DNA from 2 places in the Pseudomonas sp. FG6 genome. Region 1 is predicted to be linked to the other one. Evidence: predicted binding sites of a transcription regulator. Region 1 holds the regulator's gene; the other holds the start of a gene.
The links. The regulator FliA, encoded in region 1, starts transcription of late flagellar genes. The targets are predictions, from matches to a motif close to CTAAAGTTTNNNNNNNNNNNGCCGNTAA.
Positions count from the first base shown of each region.

Region 2: ACODSJ_RS17225 (methyl-accepting chemotaxis protein) is a predicted target of FliA. The motif match lies at 5,456-5,483, and genes of this name have one in related genera.

Region 1 is NZ_JBMDJD010000017.1:83,432-90,743, reverse strand. It holds gene ACODSJ_RS13500 (protein-glutamate methylesterase/protein-glutamine glutaminase) at 1-956, opposite strand, end outside; gene ACODSJ_RS13495 (chemotaxis protein CheA) at 1,005-3,275, opposite strand; gene ACODSJ_RS13490 (protein phosphatase CheZ) at 3,313-4,101, opposite strand; gene ACODSJ_RS13485 (chemotaxis response regulator CheY) at 4,120-4,491, opposite strand; gene fliA (RNA polymerase sigma factor FliA) at 4,659-5,402, opposite strand; gene fleN (flagellar synthesis regulator FleN) at 5,399-6,229, opposite strand; gene flhF (flagellar biosynthesis GTPase FlhF) at 6,344-7,312, opposite strand, start outside.
Region 2 is NZ_JBMDJD010000025.1:64,111-71,422, reverse strand. It holds gene ACODSJ_RS17235 (non-ribosomal peptide synthetase) at 1-2,744, shown strand, start outside; gene ACODSJ_RS17230 (SRPBCC family protein) at 2,789-3,253, shown strand; gene ACODSJ_RS17225 (methyl-accepting chemotaxis protein) at 3,466-5,346, opposite strand; gene ACODSJ_RS17220 (AraC family transcriptional regulator) at 5,663-6,667, shown strand; gene ACODSJ_RS17215 (Crp/Fnr family transcriptional regulator) at 6,710-7,312, opposite strand, start outside.

The DNA of each region.
Region 1 (7,312 bases):
AGGACCTTGTCACCGTAGGACTTGGCGGCGGAACCGAAGGTAATGTCCACGCAAGGCTTGTAGTTCAAACGTTCATCGCCCGGCAGGATTTTCACCGCGCCACGGCCATCGACCATCATCTGCTTGCCCCCTGGCGCCAGCAGCGCCAGGCCAGGACGCAGAATGTCGCCATCCTCGGCTTCCTTGACGCTGATGCGGCACAGCTTGTCCAGGCGCTCGGCAAACGCCTTGGTGAAGGCGGCCGGCATGTGCTGGATCAGCACGATGGGTGCCGGGAAGTTGGCCGGCAGTTGGGTCAGGACCCGCTGCAATGCCACGGGGCCACCCGTGGAAGTACCGATAGCCACCAACTTGTAGGGTTTGCGCTTGGGTGCCGGGGACGACGAAGCAGAGGGCGTCGGGGCAGGTGCCGCAGCGGCCGGACGGGCAGGCGCAGGCGTCGGTGCACTGCGCGCCGGTGCTGGATTGAAGCTGCTCGACGGCGCCGCAGGCGCTGGCGCGGGGCTCGGAGCAGCCGCAGGTGTCGGTGCCGGCGCGCTGAAGGTGCCGAAACGCCGGTTACTGCGGGAAATGCTGTGGACCTTTTCGCAAAGCAACTGCCGGACTTTGTCGGGGTTGCGCGAAATGTCTTCGAAATTCTTCGGCAGGAAATCCACTGCCCCGGCGTCCAGCGCATCGAGGGTCACCCGCGCGCCTTCGTGGGTCAGGGACGAGAACATCAATACCGGGGTTGGACAGCGCTGCATGATATGCCGCACGGCCGTGATGCCATCCATCATCGGCATCTCGTAGTCCATGGTGATCACGTCTGGCTTGAGACTCAGTGCCTGATCGATTGCTTCCTTGCCGTTGGTCGCCGTACCGACCACCTGAATGCTCGTGTCCGCTGAAAGAATTTCCGAGACGCGGCGGCGGAAGAACCCCGAATCGTCCACCACGAGGACTTTAACTACCATAAACACTCCGTTAGGCGAGGCGCGGCCCTGGGCCACGCCCCTCCAGAATCAAATACGCCGTGCGGCGTAGCGCTTGAGCATGCTGGGCACATCGAGGATCAAGGCGATGCGGCCGTCACCGGTGATGGTGGCGCCGGACATGCCCGGTGTGCCCTGGAGCATCTTGCCCAACGGCTTGATGACCACTTCTTCCTGGCCCACCAACTGGTCGACGACGAAGCCGATCCGCTGGGTGCCCACCGAAAGGATCACCACGTGGCCTTCACCCTGCTCCTCATGGACCGCAGAGCTGACCAGCCAGCGCTTGAGGTAGAACAGCGGCAGCGCCTTGTCCCGCACAATCACCACTTCCTGGCCGTCCACCACGTTGGTGCGCGACAGGTCGAGGTGGAAGATTTCGTTGACGTTGACCAACGGGAAGGCGAACGCCTGGTTGCCCAGCATCACCATCAGGGTCGGCATGATTGCCAGGGTCAACGGAACCTTGATCAGGATCTTCGAACCGGAGCCCTTGACCGAATGGATATTGATCGAGCCATTGAGCTGGGAGATCTTGGTTTTCACCACGTCCATGCCCACGCCACGGCCCGACACGTCGGAAATCTCGGTCTTGGTGGAGAAGCCCGGGGCGAAGATCAGGTTGTAGCACTCGGTGTCGCTCAGGCGATCGGCGGCGTCCTTGTCCATCACACCGCGTTTCACCGCGATGGCACGCAACACGTCCGGGTCCATGCCCTTGCCGTCGTCGGAGATCGACAACAGGATGTGGTCGCCCTCCTGCTCGGCAGCCAGCACGACCTTGCCGCTGCGGGACTTGCCCGAGGCTTCGCGCTCCTCCGGCGACTCGATGCCGTGGTCGACTGCGTTGCGCACCAAGTGGACCAGCGGGTCGGCCAGGGCCTCGACGAGGTTCTTGTCGAGGTCGGTCTCTTCACCCACCAGTTCCAGGTTGATTTCTTTCTTGAGCTGGCGAGCCAGGTCTCGAACCAGGCGCGGGAAGCGCCCGAAGACTTTCTTGATCGGCTGCATCCGGGTCTTCATCACCGCGGTCTGCAGGTCGGCCGTGACCACGTCGAGGTTCGACACGGCCTTGGACATGGCCTCGTCCTGGCTGTTAAGGCCCAGGCGCACCAGACGGTTACGCACCAGCACCAGTTCGCCGACCATGTTCATGATCTCGTCCAGGCGTGCGGTGTCGACCCGAACGGTCGTCTCGGCTTCGCTGGTCGGTTTTTCCGCCGGCGCAGCGGCCGGAGCACGGGCAGGCGCCGCAGCCGCAGCGGCTGGCTTGGCGGACTCGGCCTTTGGCTCAGGTGCCTTGGCAGCAGGTTTTGGCACAGCCTTGGCCGCCGGCGCAGCGGCTGCGGTCGCAGCAGCGGCAGGCGCAGCCGTGGCTGTACCGACTTCGCTGAACTTGCCCTTGCCATGCAGATCGTCCAGCAGCGACTCGAACTCATGGTCCGTGATCAGGTCACTGCCCGCCGCAGCGGCAGCAGGCTTGGCCGGGGTCGGTGCCGAAGCGATGGCCGAATCCAGGGCCTCGACGGCAAAGTTACCCTTGCCATGCAACTGATCGAGCAAGGCTTCGAATTCGTCATCGGTAATGTCGGAGCTGTCGCCCTCGACCTTCGCTGCGACAGGTGCAGCCGCCGGAGCGAGCGCATCGGCAGCGAACTGGCCTTTGCCGTGGAGCTGGTCGAGCAACGACTCGAACTCGGCATCGGTGATCTCGTCGCTGGCAGCATCGCCCGTCGAGGCAGCCGGAGCGGCAGGTGCCGCCTGAGCCTGGGCCTCGGCCTTGACCGCGCTCAGTGAGTCCAGCAGTTGTTCGAATTCGTTATCGGTGACGTCGCCAGAAGCTTCGGCGACCGGTTCCTCGACCGCGGGCTCTTCGACAGCCTCCACGATCGGTGCGGCCTCATCGGCCGACTGCGGCTCGGCCAGGCGCGACAGCGCGGCGAGCAGCTCAGGGGTGGCAGCGGTAATGGGCGAGCGCTCGCGCACTTCGCTGAACATGCCGTTGACCGCATCCAGCGCCTCAAGCACCACGTCCATCAATTCCGCATCAACGCGACGCTCACCCTTGCGCAGGATGTCGAACACGTTTTCGGCAATGTGACAGCACTCCACCAGCTCGTTGAGCTGGAGGAAGCCGGCGCCTCCTTTTACAGTGTGGAAACCGCGAAAAATTGCATTGAGCAAGTCCGCATCATCAGGCCGGCTTTCCAGCTCGACCAGTTGCTCGGACAGTTGCTCTAGAATCTCGCCGGCCTCAACCAGGAAATCCTGAAGGATCTCTTCATCGGCGCCGAAGCTCATTAATGGATGCTCCTAAACAGGGCTAATACTCTAAAACTCAGAACCCAAGGCTGGACAACAGATCGTCCACATCGTCCTGACCTGACACAACGTCTTCTCTTTTATCGGCATGAATCTGCGGACCTTCACCCTGAGAGAGATGTTTTTGTGGATCTTTTTCAGCGAGTATTGCCGCACGGTCATGTTCGATGCCCGCAAAGCGGTCCACCTGACTGGCCATGAGCACGAGCTTGAGCAAATTGCTTTCGACTTCGGTGACCAGCTGGGTCACGCGCTTGATCACCTGACCGGTCAGGTCTTGGTAGTCCTGGGCCAGCAGAATGTCGTTGAGGTTGCCGGCCACGGCGCGGTTATCGGCGCTGCTGCGCGCCAGGAAACCGTCGACCCGACGGGCCAGCTCCCGGAATTCTTCAGCACCGACTTCACGACGCATGAAACGTCCCCAGTCGGCGCTCAAGGCCTGGGCTTCTTCACCCAGGCCGTTGACCAGCGGCGTTGCGCTTTCCACCAGGTCCATGGTGCGGTTGGCCGCAGCTTCGGTCAGTCTGACCACGTAACCCAGACGCTCGGTGGCGTCAGTGATCTGCGAGACTTCCTCGGCCTGCGGCATGTGCGGGTCGATCTGGAAATTGACAATCGCGCTGTGCAGTTCACGCGTCAGCTTGCCGACTTCCAGATACAGACCGCGGTCACGGGTCTGGTTGAGCTCATGGATCATTTGAACAGCATCGCCGAAACGGCCTTTTTCAAGGCTGTCGACGAGTTCGCGGGCATGTTTTTTCAGGGTCAATTCGAAATCGCCCATTGAAGATTCGTTATGCTCCATAGCTCCCCCGTGGCGCCGTTAACCGATGCGTTCGAAGATTTTTTCGATCTTCTCTTTCAACGCCTGGGCCGTGAAGGGTTTGACCACATAGCCGTTCACACCGGCCTGGGCCGCTTCGATGATCTGCTCGCGCTTGGCTTCGGCAGTGACCATCAGCACCGGAAGGTGCTTGAGTTTGTCGTCGGCACGTACCTGGCGCAGCAAGTCGATACCGGTCATGCCAGGCATGTTCCAGTCGGTGACCAGGAAATCGAAATTGCCGCTGTGCAACATCGGGAGCGCAGTGATCCCGTCATCTGCTTCGGCCGTGTTGGTGAACCCAAGGTCACGCAACAGGTTTTTTATGATCCGCCGCATCGTTGAGAAATCATCAACGATGAGGATTTTCATGTTCTTGTCCAATTCGACCTCCAAACAGTCTTAAACGCGTCCAGCAACCTGGGCGCGCCATTTCAATCAATCCGGCACAACGCTCGACAACGGTATGGAACACGACAGACAAGGACTGGTACAGCGCACGCCAGGCCAACCTCGTTCGCAGCGCCCCAACACTGCCATCAACGCGCTCGCCACTCCCCCAAACGCCCCCGCAAGCGGGCCGCGCACTGGCTGTGTAACTGGCTGACCCGCGATTCGCTGACCCCCAGGACCTCACCGATTTCCTTGAGGTTCAGCTCTTCGTCGTAGTACAGCGCCAAGACCAGTCGCTCACGCTCCGGCAAATTGGCAATCGCATCCGCCAGCGCACTCTGGAAGCGTTCGTCTTCCAGGTCACGCGCCGGCTCCATGTGAGCACTCGCGCCATCCTCGTGCAGCCCTTCGTGTTCGCCGTCCTGCAACAGGTCGTCGAAACTGAACAGGCGACTGCCCAAGGTATCGTTCAAAATCCCGTAATAATCATCGAGACTCAATTGGAGTTCGGCCGCAACCTCATGATCTTTAGCGTCGCGCCCGGTTTTCGCTTCAATTGCACGGATCGCGTCGCTGACCATGCGGGTATTGCGGTGCACCGAACGCGGCGCCCAGTCACCCTTGCGGACCTCGTCGAGCATCGCGCCACGAATGCGGATACCGGCATAGGTCTCGAAACTGGCCCCTTTGCTCGCGTCGTATTTGCTCGAAACCTCGAGCAGGCCAATCATGCCCGCCTGGATCAGGTCCTCGACCTGCACGCTGGCCGGCAACCGGGCCAGCAAGTGATAGGCGATTCGCTTGACCAGTGGTGCGTAACGCTCGATCAACTCGTATTGGGCGTCCCGTGCCGATTTCTTGTAGAGATGGTTGTAACTGCTGGCTGTCATAACACGGGCCCTGCTGTTTGTTGCACGAGACGCTCGACGAAAAATTCCAGATGCCCGCGCGGGTTGGCCGGCAGCGGCCAGGTATCGACCTTCTGGGCGATCGCCTTGAACGCCAGTGCACATTTGGAACGTGGGAAAGCTTCATAGACGGCACGTTGCTTCTGGACGGCCTTGCGCACGCTTTCGTCGTAAGGCACTGCGCCGACGTATTGCAGGGCGACGTCCAGGAAACGGTCCGTGACCTTCGTCAGCTTGGCAAACAGGTTGCGCCCTTCCTGCGGGCTCTGCGCCATGTTGGCCAGGACTCGGAAGCGGTTCATGCCGTAGTCGCGATTCAACAGCTTGATCAGGGCGTAGGCATCGGTGATCGAGGTAGGCTCGTCGCAGACCACCAGCAGTACTTCCTGGGCCGCGCGGACGAAGCTGACCACCGAATCGCCGATGCCGGCAGCGGTGTCGATCACCAGCACATCGAGATTGTCGCCAATGTCGCTGAAGGCCTGGATCAGGCCTGCGTGCTGAGCCGGAGACAGATGAACCATGCTCTGGGTGCCAGAGGCGGCCGGCACGATGCGAATCCCGCCAGGCCCCTGCAGCAGCACGTCGCGCAGTTCACAGCGGCCCTCGATCACGTCCGCCAACGTGCGTTTGGGGGTCAGCCCCAATAGCACGTCGACGTTCGCCAGGCCCAGGTCGGCGTCCAGTAGCATGACCCGTCGGCCAAGCTCTGCCAGAGCCAGGGACAAGTTCACTGACACGTTAGTCTTGCCGACGCCACCTTTGCCGCCGGTCACCGCGATCACCTGTACGGGATGCATGCTGCCCATGTTCGTTCTTTACCTTGTCTTCTTAGACGGAGGCCACATTACTGGCTGCGCGTTCACACACGGAACAATGCATGGCAGACCATCGATGTAGGTACAAAAAATATTCATATTACCTCAGCCGACCTGTTTGGTTGGACTGTGGTAAATATCAGCGAACATGTCAGCCATGGCTTCTTCGCTGGGTTCTTCCTGCATTTGCACACTCACGGCACGACTGACCAGTTGATGACGGCGCGGCAGATGCAAATCATCCGGGATCCGCGGCCCGTCGGTCAGGTAAGCCACCGGCAGTTCATGACCGATGGCCAGGCTCAACACCTCGCCCAGGCTTGCCGTTTCGTCCAGCTTAGTCAGGATGCAGCCGGCTAGCCCGCAGCGTTTGTAGCTGTGGTAGGCGGCGGTTAGAACCTGTTTCTGGCTGGTGGTTGCCAACACGAGATAATTTTTTGACTTGATACCGCGGCCGGCCAGGCTTTCGAGCTGCATGCGCAGGGCTGGATCGCTGGCTTGCAGGCCGGCGGTATCGATCAGCACAACACGTTTGCGCAGCAACGGCTCCAGCGCCTGGGCCAGGGATTGGCCCGGATCCACATGGGTCACCGACACATTGAGGATGCGGCCCAGCGTCTTGAGTTGCTCCTGGGCACCGATGCGGAAGCTGTCCATGCTCACCAGGGCAATGCTCTGGGCACCGTACTTGAGTACATAACGGGCGGCGAGCTTGGCCAGGGTGGTGGTCTTGCCCATGCCGGCAGGGCCGACCATGGCAATCACTCCGCCCTCTTCCAGCGGCTCGACTTCCGGGGTAGCGATCATGCGCGCCAGGTGGGCCAGCAACATGCGCCAGGCCTGGCGAGGTTCTTCGATGCCGTTGATCAACGCCAGCAGGTCCCGGGACAACGGGCCGGACAGACCGATGCGTTGCAGGCGGCGCCACAGGTTGGCTTGCGCCGGCCGGCTACCTTGCAACTGGTTCCAGGCCAGGGAGCCCAACTGGACTTCCATCAGTTCGCGCAGGCTGTTGAGTTCGAAGCGCATCGAGTCCAGGGCACGCGGATCGACACCTCGGGCCGGTGCTGCAGG
Region 2 (7,312 bases), on a different contig from region 1:
GTAGCTCGCAAAAGGTGATTGCGGTGTGCCTGCCAAAATCTGCGCACCTGTATGCGGCGATCCTGGCGGTACTCGGTTGCGGGGCGGTGTACTTGCCACTGGACCCACAACACCCGGCGCAACGGCGACGCTTTATCCTGGAGAACGCCAAGGCCGACCTGCTGCTGCACGACGGCAACTGCGACCTGGGCGAGCTCGCGTTGCCAACCCTGGATGTGCAGCGCCTGCCCACGGTCGAACAGGGTCTCCCGGCCTCGCTGATCCACCGCGAAGTCGCTGGCGACGAAGCGGCCGTGGCGATCTACACCTCGGGCACCACCGGACAGCCCAAGGGCGTATTGCTCAGCCATCGCAACCTCAGCCATTTCTGCGCCTGGTACAGCGACTACGTCGGGCTGCATCGCGACAGCCGCGCGTTGCAGTTTTCCACCATCAATTTTGACGCGTCGCTGCTGGATATCCTGCCGACCTTCATCCAGGGCGCGTTGCTGGTGGCACCCAATGAGGACCAGCGCCGCGATCCGCAGCAATTGGTGGCGTTGATCCACCAGCAGCAGATCAGCCACGCCTTTCTGCCCCCCGCACTGCTGAGCGTCATGCCGCTCGATGCACCGCTGGGCCTGGCGCACCTGATTACCGGTGGGGATGTCTGCGAGCCGTTCGTGATCGAACGACTCGCGCCGCAATGCCGGTTCCACAACATCTATGGCCCGACCGAGACCAGCGTGCTGGCGACCACGCGGCCATTTGGCGTGGGCGACAACAACCGCAACCTCGGCGCGCCCATCGCCAACAGCCGGGTGTTGATCCTGGACGAACAGCTGCAACCGGTGCCCCAAGGCAGCCCCGGCGAGTTGTTCATCGCCGGGCCCGGCGTTGGCCTGGGTTACCTGAACGACCCGGCGCTGAGCGCGGCTCGCTACCTCGACCTGACGCTGCCCGCCGGGCAAACGCTGCGGGTTTATCGCACCGGGGACATCGGCCAGTGGACCGATGACGGCATCGAACTGTGCGGGCGTCGCGATAACCAGGTGAAGATCCGTGGCTTTCGGGTCGAACCCGAGGAAATCGAACACTGCTTGCGCGAAAGCCAGTTGTTTCGCCAGGTGGCGGTCGGGATCGATGAGCGGCGGCGAATCCTGGCGTTCCTGGCGGGCCCACTGGATGAGCGCGCGCTCCAGGCGTTGCGTGAGCATGTGCAGGACTCGCTGCCCAGCTACATGCACCCGGCGGCCTATGTCGAACTGCCCAGCCTGCCTTACACCAGCAACGGCAAGGTCGATCGTCGAGCCTTGCTCGCAACCGCCGTGCAGGTCCAGGTCGGCAGCCAGCGCCGTCAGCCGCAGAACGCATTGCAAACGCAATTGCAGCAATTGTGGGCCGAGCTGCTGGAGCTGCCGCTCGAAGACATCGCCACCGATGAGAGTTTCTTCAACCTTGGCGGACATTCGATCCTGCTGTCACGGATGCTGCTGAGCATCCGCCAGACGTTCGGTCGCAGCCTGTCGATCAACCGGTTCATTGAAGCGCCCACGCTGATCACCCTGGCGAAGTTGCTCGACAGCCCTGAGCAAAACGGCGTGTCGACCCTCAGCCCCCAGGCCTTGATCGATGCCGAAACCGAGCTCGACATAGAGCCGCTGCCCATCAGCCAATGCGGGGATGTGCACAAGGTGGTGGTGACCGGTGCCAACAGTTTTCTGGGCGTGCACATCGTCGAGGCGCTGCTGGCCTGGGGCGCCACCGAAGTGGCCTGCCTGGTGCGTGCGAGCGCCGGGCAGAGCGCGGCCGAGCGCTTCTCCCAGGCGCTGCGAGACAACCACCTGACCCATCTGGACCTGAGCCGCGTCAGCGTCTACGCCGCCGACATCACCCAGGCGCAACTGGGCTTGCCGGATGACGTCTACGCCCGCATCGACCGCACCTTCGGCGCGCTGGTGCACAACGCCGCCCACGTCAATCACGTGCTCGACTACGAGTCCCTGGCGCCGGACAACGTGGAACCGATTTTCGAGTGCCTGCGCCTGTGTGAAGGGCGCAGCAAGAAGATCTTCAACTTCGTCTCCACACTCTCGGCCTCCAGTGCCCTGGACACCGATGGCCAGGTCCTGGAACAACCTGCCGCGCCGACACCGCCGATCTACATCAAGAACGGCTACAACCTGTCCAAATGGGTCGGCGAACGGATCCTGCAACGGGCCCGGGAGCGCGGGGTGTGGGTCAACCTGTTCCGCCCCGGCAACATCAGTTTCAACAGCCAGACCGGGGTCTGCCAGCCCCACAAGAACCGCTTGATGCTGATGCTCAAGGGCTCGATCCAGCTCGGTCAGGTGCCCGACCTGTCGCTCAATTTCGACCTGATGCCGGTGGACTTCCTGGCGCGCTTCATCGCCTTCCATGCCAGCCGTTACCAGCCGGCGCAGGCGGTGTTCAACCTGCACAACCCCGAGCCGTTGAGCTGGGACGCTTATGTGGCGTCGTTTCGCGACAGCGGCCGGGAGTTTTCCCTGGTGAGCGTGGCCGACTGGCAACGGCAACTGGGCCGGGTCGATGCCGACAACGCGCTGTTCGGCGTGCTGGGGTTCTACCTCAACGGCTTCGAGGAGGACATCGGCGACATCTCGCTGATCCGCCACGACAACGCCCGCATCGGCGTGCGGCAGATGGGCGCGCGCTATCCGGAAAAGTCCCCGGACCTGCTGCGCCGCGGCGCCGACTACCTCAAGGCCATCGACTTCATCTGACGTCTTTCAACCCAAAGCCCCAACCCAAAGCAAGGAGCAAGACCATGAGTGCATTTCAACCGGACACCCTGATCAAGAATCCCCACGCCTGCCAGGTCGAAACCTCGGTCCAGGTAGCGGCCGACGCGGCGCGCGTCTGGGACGTGGTAGGCGATTTTGGTGGGTTCAACCGTTTCATCCCGGCGCTGGCGCGCATCGAAATGACCGGCGAGGGCGTGAGGTCCCTGCGCAAGAAGTTCTTCGCCGACGGGCAGAACCTGGTGGTAGAGCAACTCAACAGCCGGGACGACCAGGCCATGCACATGACCTGGACGCTGATCTACAACACCCTGGGCATCGACAACCTGTGGGCGGCCATGCGTGTCGAACCGCTGGCCGACAACCGCTGCCGCGCCACCTGGACCATCATCGCCGACCACACCGACGCCCATACCCCGTCGGGCTTCAGGGACTTCCTGCAAGGGTTCGCCGATGAAGCCATGGGGAATGTGCAGCGGATGTTTGCCTAAGCCCCCATCCCCAAACCCCTGTGGGAGCAAAGCTTGCTCGCGATAGCGCGGACAACTCAAATCCGTGGCGAGGGAGCTTGCTCCCGCTCGGCTGCGCAGCAGTCGCAAAACCAGGCAATGCGGCTTACCTGAAGCAATGCGAGGGCCTGCTGCGCAGGCCAGCGGGAGCAAGCTCCCTCGCCACAGGGGATCGGATCGGCTCGCAACTAGGCTCAGATCTTGAAGCTGTCCACCAGTTGCTTCAGTCGATTGGCCTGCTGGGACAAGGCATCGCAATCCTTCAAGGTTTCATTGAGGTTGGCCACGCTTTGCTGGTTCAGCAGGTTGATGTGGCTGACATCCATGTTGAGGGTTTCGACCACGGCGGTCTGTTCCTCGGTCGCAGCGGCCACCGATTGGTTCATCCCATCGATCTCGCCGATGCGCTGGGTCACGCTGACCAGGCGCAGGCCGGCCTGGTTGGCCACTTCCACGCTTTCTTCGCTGGAGGTCTGGCTGGCGTTCATCGTGGTCACCGCTTCGCGGGAGCCGACTTGCAGCGAGGTGATCATCTTGTGGATCTCTTCCGCCGACTCCTGGGTGCGGTGCGCCAGGTTGCGCACTTCATCGGCCACCACCGCAAACCCACGCCCGGCTTCACCGGCGCGAGCCGCTTCGATGGCCGCGTTCAGGGCCAGCAGGTTGGTTTGCTGGGAGATGCCCTTGATCACATCGAGGATGTGCCCGATGTTGTCGGTGCTGGCGTTCAGGGTTTCGATCTGAGTGCACGAGAGGCTGATCTTCTGCGACAGCTCGGTCATGGCCTGGATGGTTTTTTCCACCACTTGGCGACCGTCGTCGGCCTGGTCGCTGGCGCCACTGGCATGCTGCGAAGCATCGGCGGCGTTGCGGGCGATTTCCTGGGTCGCGGCGCCCAACTGGTTGATGGCCGCGGCCACGCTGTTGGTGCGAGCGCTCTGCTCATCGGAGCCGAGCAGCGAGGCATTGGACGAGGTCATCACCCGCTGCGACAGGTCATGCACCTGCCGGGTGGCGGACGACACTTCCGAGATCGACGCGTGGATCCGCTCCACGAACTGGTTGAACGAACCACCCAACACCGCGAATTCATCCTTGCCCTGCACCACCAGGCGACGCGTCAGGTCGCCTTCGCCCTGGGCGATGTCCTGCATGGCACGGCCCATGGTGGTCAGCGGACGCATCAGGACCTGGATCAACAAGCTCAGCAGCAACGCAATGGCCGTCACCGCGACGAACATCGCAATCAGGGCCGAAGTACGGAATTGGCTCAGCGGCGCGTAGGCCTTGCTCTTATCGATCGACAGGCCGATGTACCACTCGGCGTTTGGCAGGCCGGTAACCGGGGCGAACGACAGGATGCGGTCCTGCCCGTTCAGCTCAACCTCCTGGATGCCCTTGCCGATGCGCACAGGGCTCCCCGCGTAGATGTCCTTGAGGTTCTTCATCACCTGGTCCTTGTCCGGGCTGACGATCACCTGACCGTCGCCGCTGACCAGGAACGCATGGCCAATCCCGCCGAAGTCCACCGAGTTGATGATCTTGACCAGGGTATCCAGGCTCAGGTCGCCGCCCACCACGCCGAGCAGCTCGCCGTTGTGCTTGACCGGCATGGCGATGGTCACCACCAGGCCACCGACGGCCGCCGGGTAAGGCGGGGTCAGCATGGTTTTATCGGCGGCGACGGCCTGCTTGTACCAAGGCCGCTGGCGCGGGTCGTAGCCGTCCGGCATTTTTGCGTCGGGGCGCTGGGTAAAGACACCGCTGGCCTGGCCCACGTAGGTGAACTGGAAGTTCGAGGTCAGCGCCGGTTGGTCCACAAGCCCAGCCAAATCGGCGTTGGCGCCCTGGTGCGCGATGTTCTGCGCCAGGTTTTCCAACACCAGCACCCGGCCGCTCATCCAGTTCTGGACGCTGCTGGCCGTCAGGTCACCGGATTGCTCGATGGACGATTCAAGGCTGCGACCGATGGTGGTGCGCTGCAGATAGTCGTTGTAGAGGGTGAACAGAGCAAACGCCAGGACCACGACGCCGGAGGCGGCCAGGAGGATCTTATGACTGAACTTGAGATTCATTGATGAGGCTTCTTATGCTGGGAGTGGGGGTGCATTCCGTTTGCAACAACTCATTTAGCCGCGCGGGCGAGACTTTTGATCTGCTCCACTTTGGTGCATGCATACCTCTCTGTCGGCCACCTTCTGAAAAAAATTAGGGCTGGGTGAACTTGACCGACGAGAGGACAAGGTTAGACGCTCCCCGGCGTAGCGTGGGACTTGCACAAGTGCCGTGCATGGCTTAATCCTCTCTTATCGATGTGCTCATCCTGGCGGGCATTGCCTGGCAGGGTGGTAGCCGTATACGCCAACCTGTCGACCACGGGCGCCTATCGTCATGACCGAGCCGAGTTCCCTCGCCAGCTGGACCCGCGCCCTGTGCAGACAGCTCGACGCGCTCGACCTGGACAGCCATGCGCTGTGCCTTGAAGCCGGTCTCGATCCGCAACGGATGGACGAGCCGAACGCCCGCTACCCGCTCTCGGCCATCACGCGTCTGTGGGCACTGGCCGTGCAAGCCAGCGGTGACCCGGCGATCGGCTTGCGGGTGTCGCGCTTCGTCAGCCCCTCCACGTTTCATGCACTGGGCTATGCCTTGGTCGCCAGTGACAATCTGCGGGAAGTGTTCGAGCGCATCGTGCGCTACCAGCCTGTGGTCAACGACGCGCTGACGCTGCAACTGAGTCGCGCCGACGATCGATATATGCTCAGTCTCACGGTACCTGCCGGCCATTCGGCGCCAGCCTTTGAAGCCATCGACGCCTTCACGGCGATTTACCTGCGCACCTGTCGCAGCCGGCTGGGCCGCGACTACGCGCCGTTGGCGGTGTACCTGCGGCGCCCGGAACCGGCAGACCCCGCGCCGTGGCAGAAGATGTTCCGCGCCCCGGTGCATTTCGGTGCCGAGCAGGATCGCCTGGAATTCAACCTCGTCGATTTCGACAGCCACCTGGACGACGCCGATCCGGCGTCGGCCGCCGACAACGAAACCCAGCTCAAGCGCAGCCACGCCCCGCTCAAGCCGCTGACCTGGGAGCGCAAGGTACGCACGGCCATCGAAGCCCAACTGCCCGAAGGCGAACCGAGCGCCGAGCGCGTCGCCCAGGTCCTGCACCTGAGCCTGCGCAGCCTGCAACGGCACCTGGCCGATGAAGGCTGCCGCTTCGATGCACTGCTCAATGAGTGCCGGGAGAACTTGGCGTTGCTGCACCTGCGCGACCCGCAATGTTCGTTGAGCGAAGTCGGTTATCTGCTGGGATTCGCCGACGCCGGCAGCTTCAGCCGCGCGTTCAAGCGCTGGACCGGGATGACGCCGGGGCAGTTTCGGGATGGGTTGTGCTAGGGATCCGTGACGAACACACCCCTGTGGGAGCCGGAGAGGGTTTCAGAGTGTGGTCAGGACGCGCAGCCGCTCGATGTCGACGATCTCGATCTCACCGTAACCCAGCCGGACAATCCCCTGGCCTTGCAGGTCCTTGAGGATCTGGTTAGTGGTCTGGCGCGACAGCGAGAGCATCAGCGCCAGCTGTTCCTGGGGCAACGGCAGAACCCGGCGTGCCGGTTCGATTTCGCCGTAGCCTTCGGCAATCAATAACAGCCGATGGGCCACGCGGGCCGGGGCGGGCATCAGGCTCAGGTGTTCGAGGCTGATGAAGGTCAGGCGCAGTCTGTGGCTCATCAGCAGCGCCAGGTGCCGCCAGTGGCGTGGTTGCTCTTCCAGAAACGCCAGCAGTGCCGCCTGCGGCAGATGCAGCAGGGTGCACTGCCCCACCCCCAACGCATCATGGGTGCGCGGCTGGCCGTCGAACAGGCAGATTTCGCCGAACCAGTGGGGCGCTTCGACTACGCTCAGCAACGCCTCCTTGCCGTGTTCGTTCACCGCGCCGACCCGTACCGCCCCCTCAAGCACCGCGTACATCCCGCAGGGCGGATCGCCCCGCTTGAACAGCCGCTGCCCCGGCGACAGGCGACGAACCCGCGACATTCC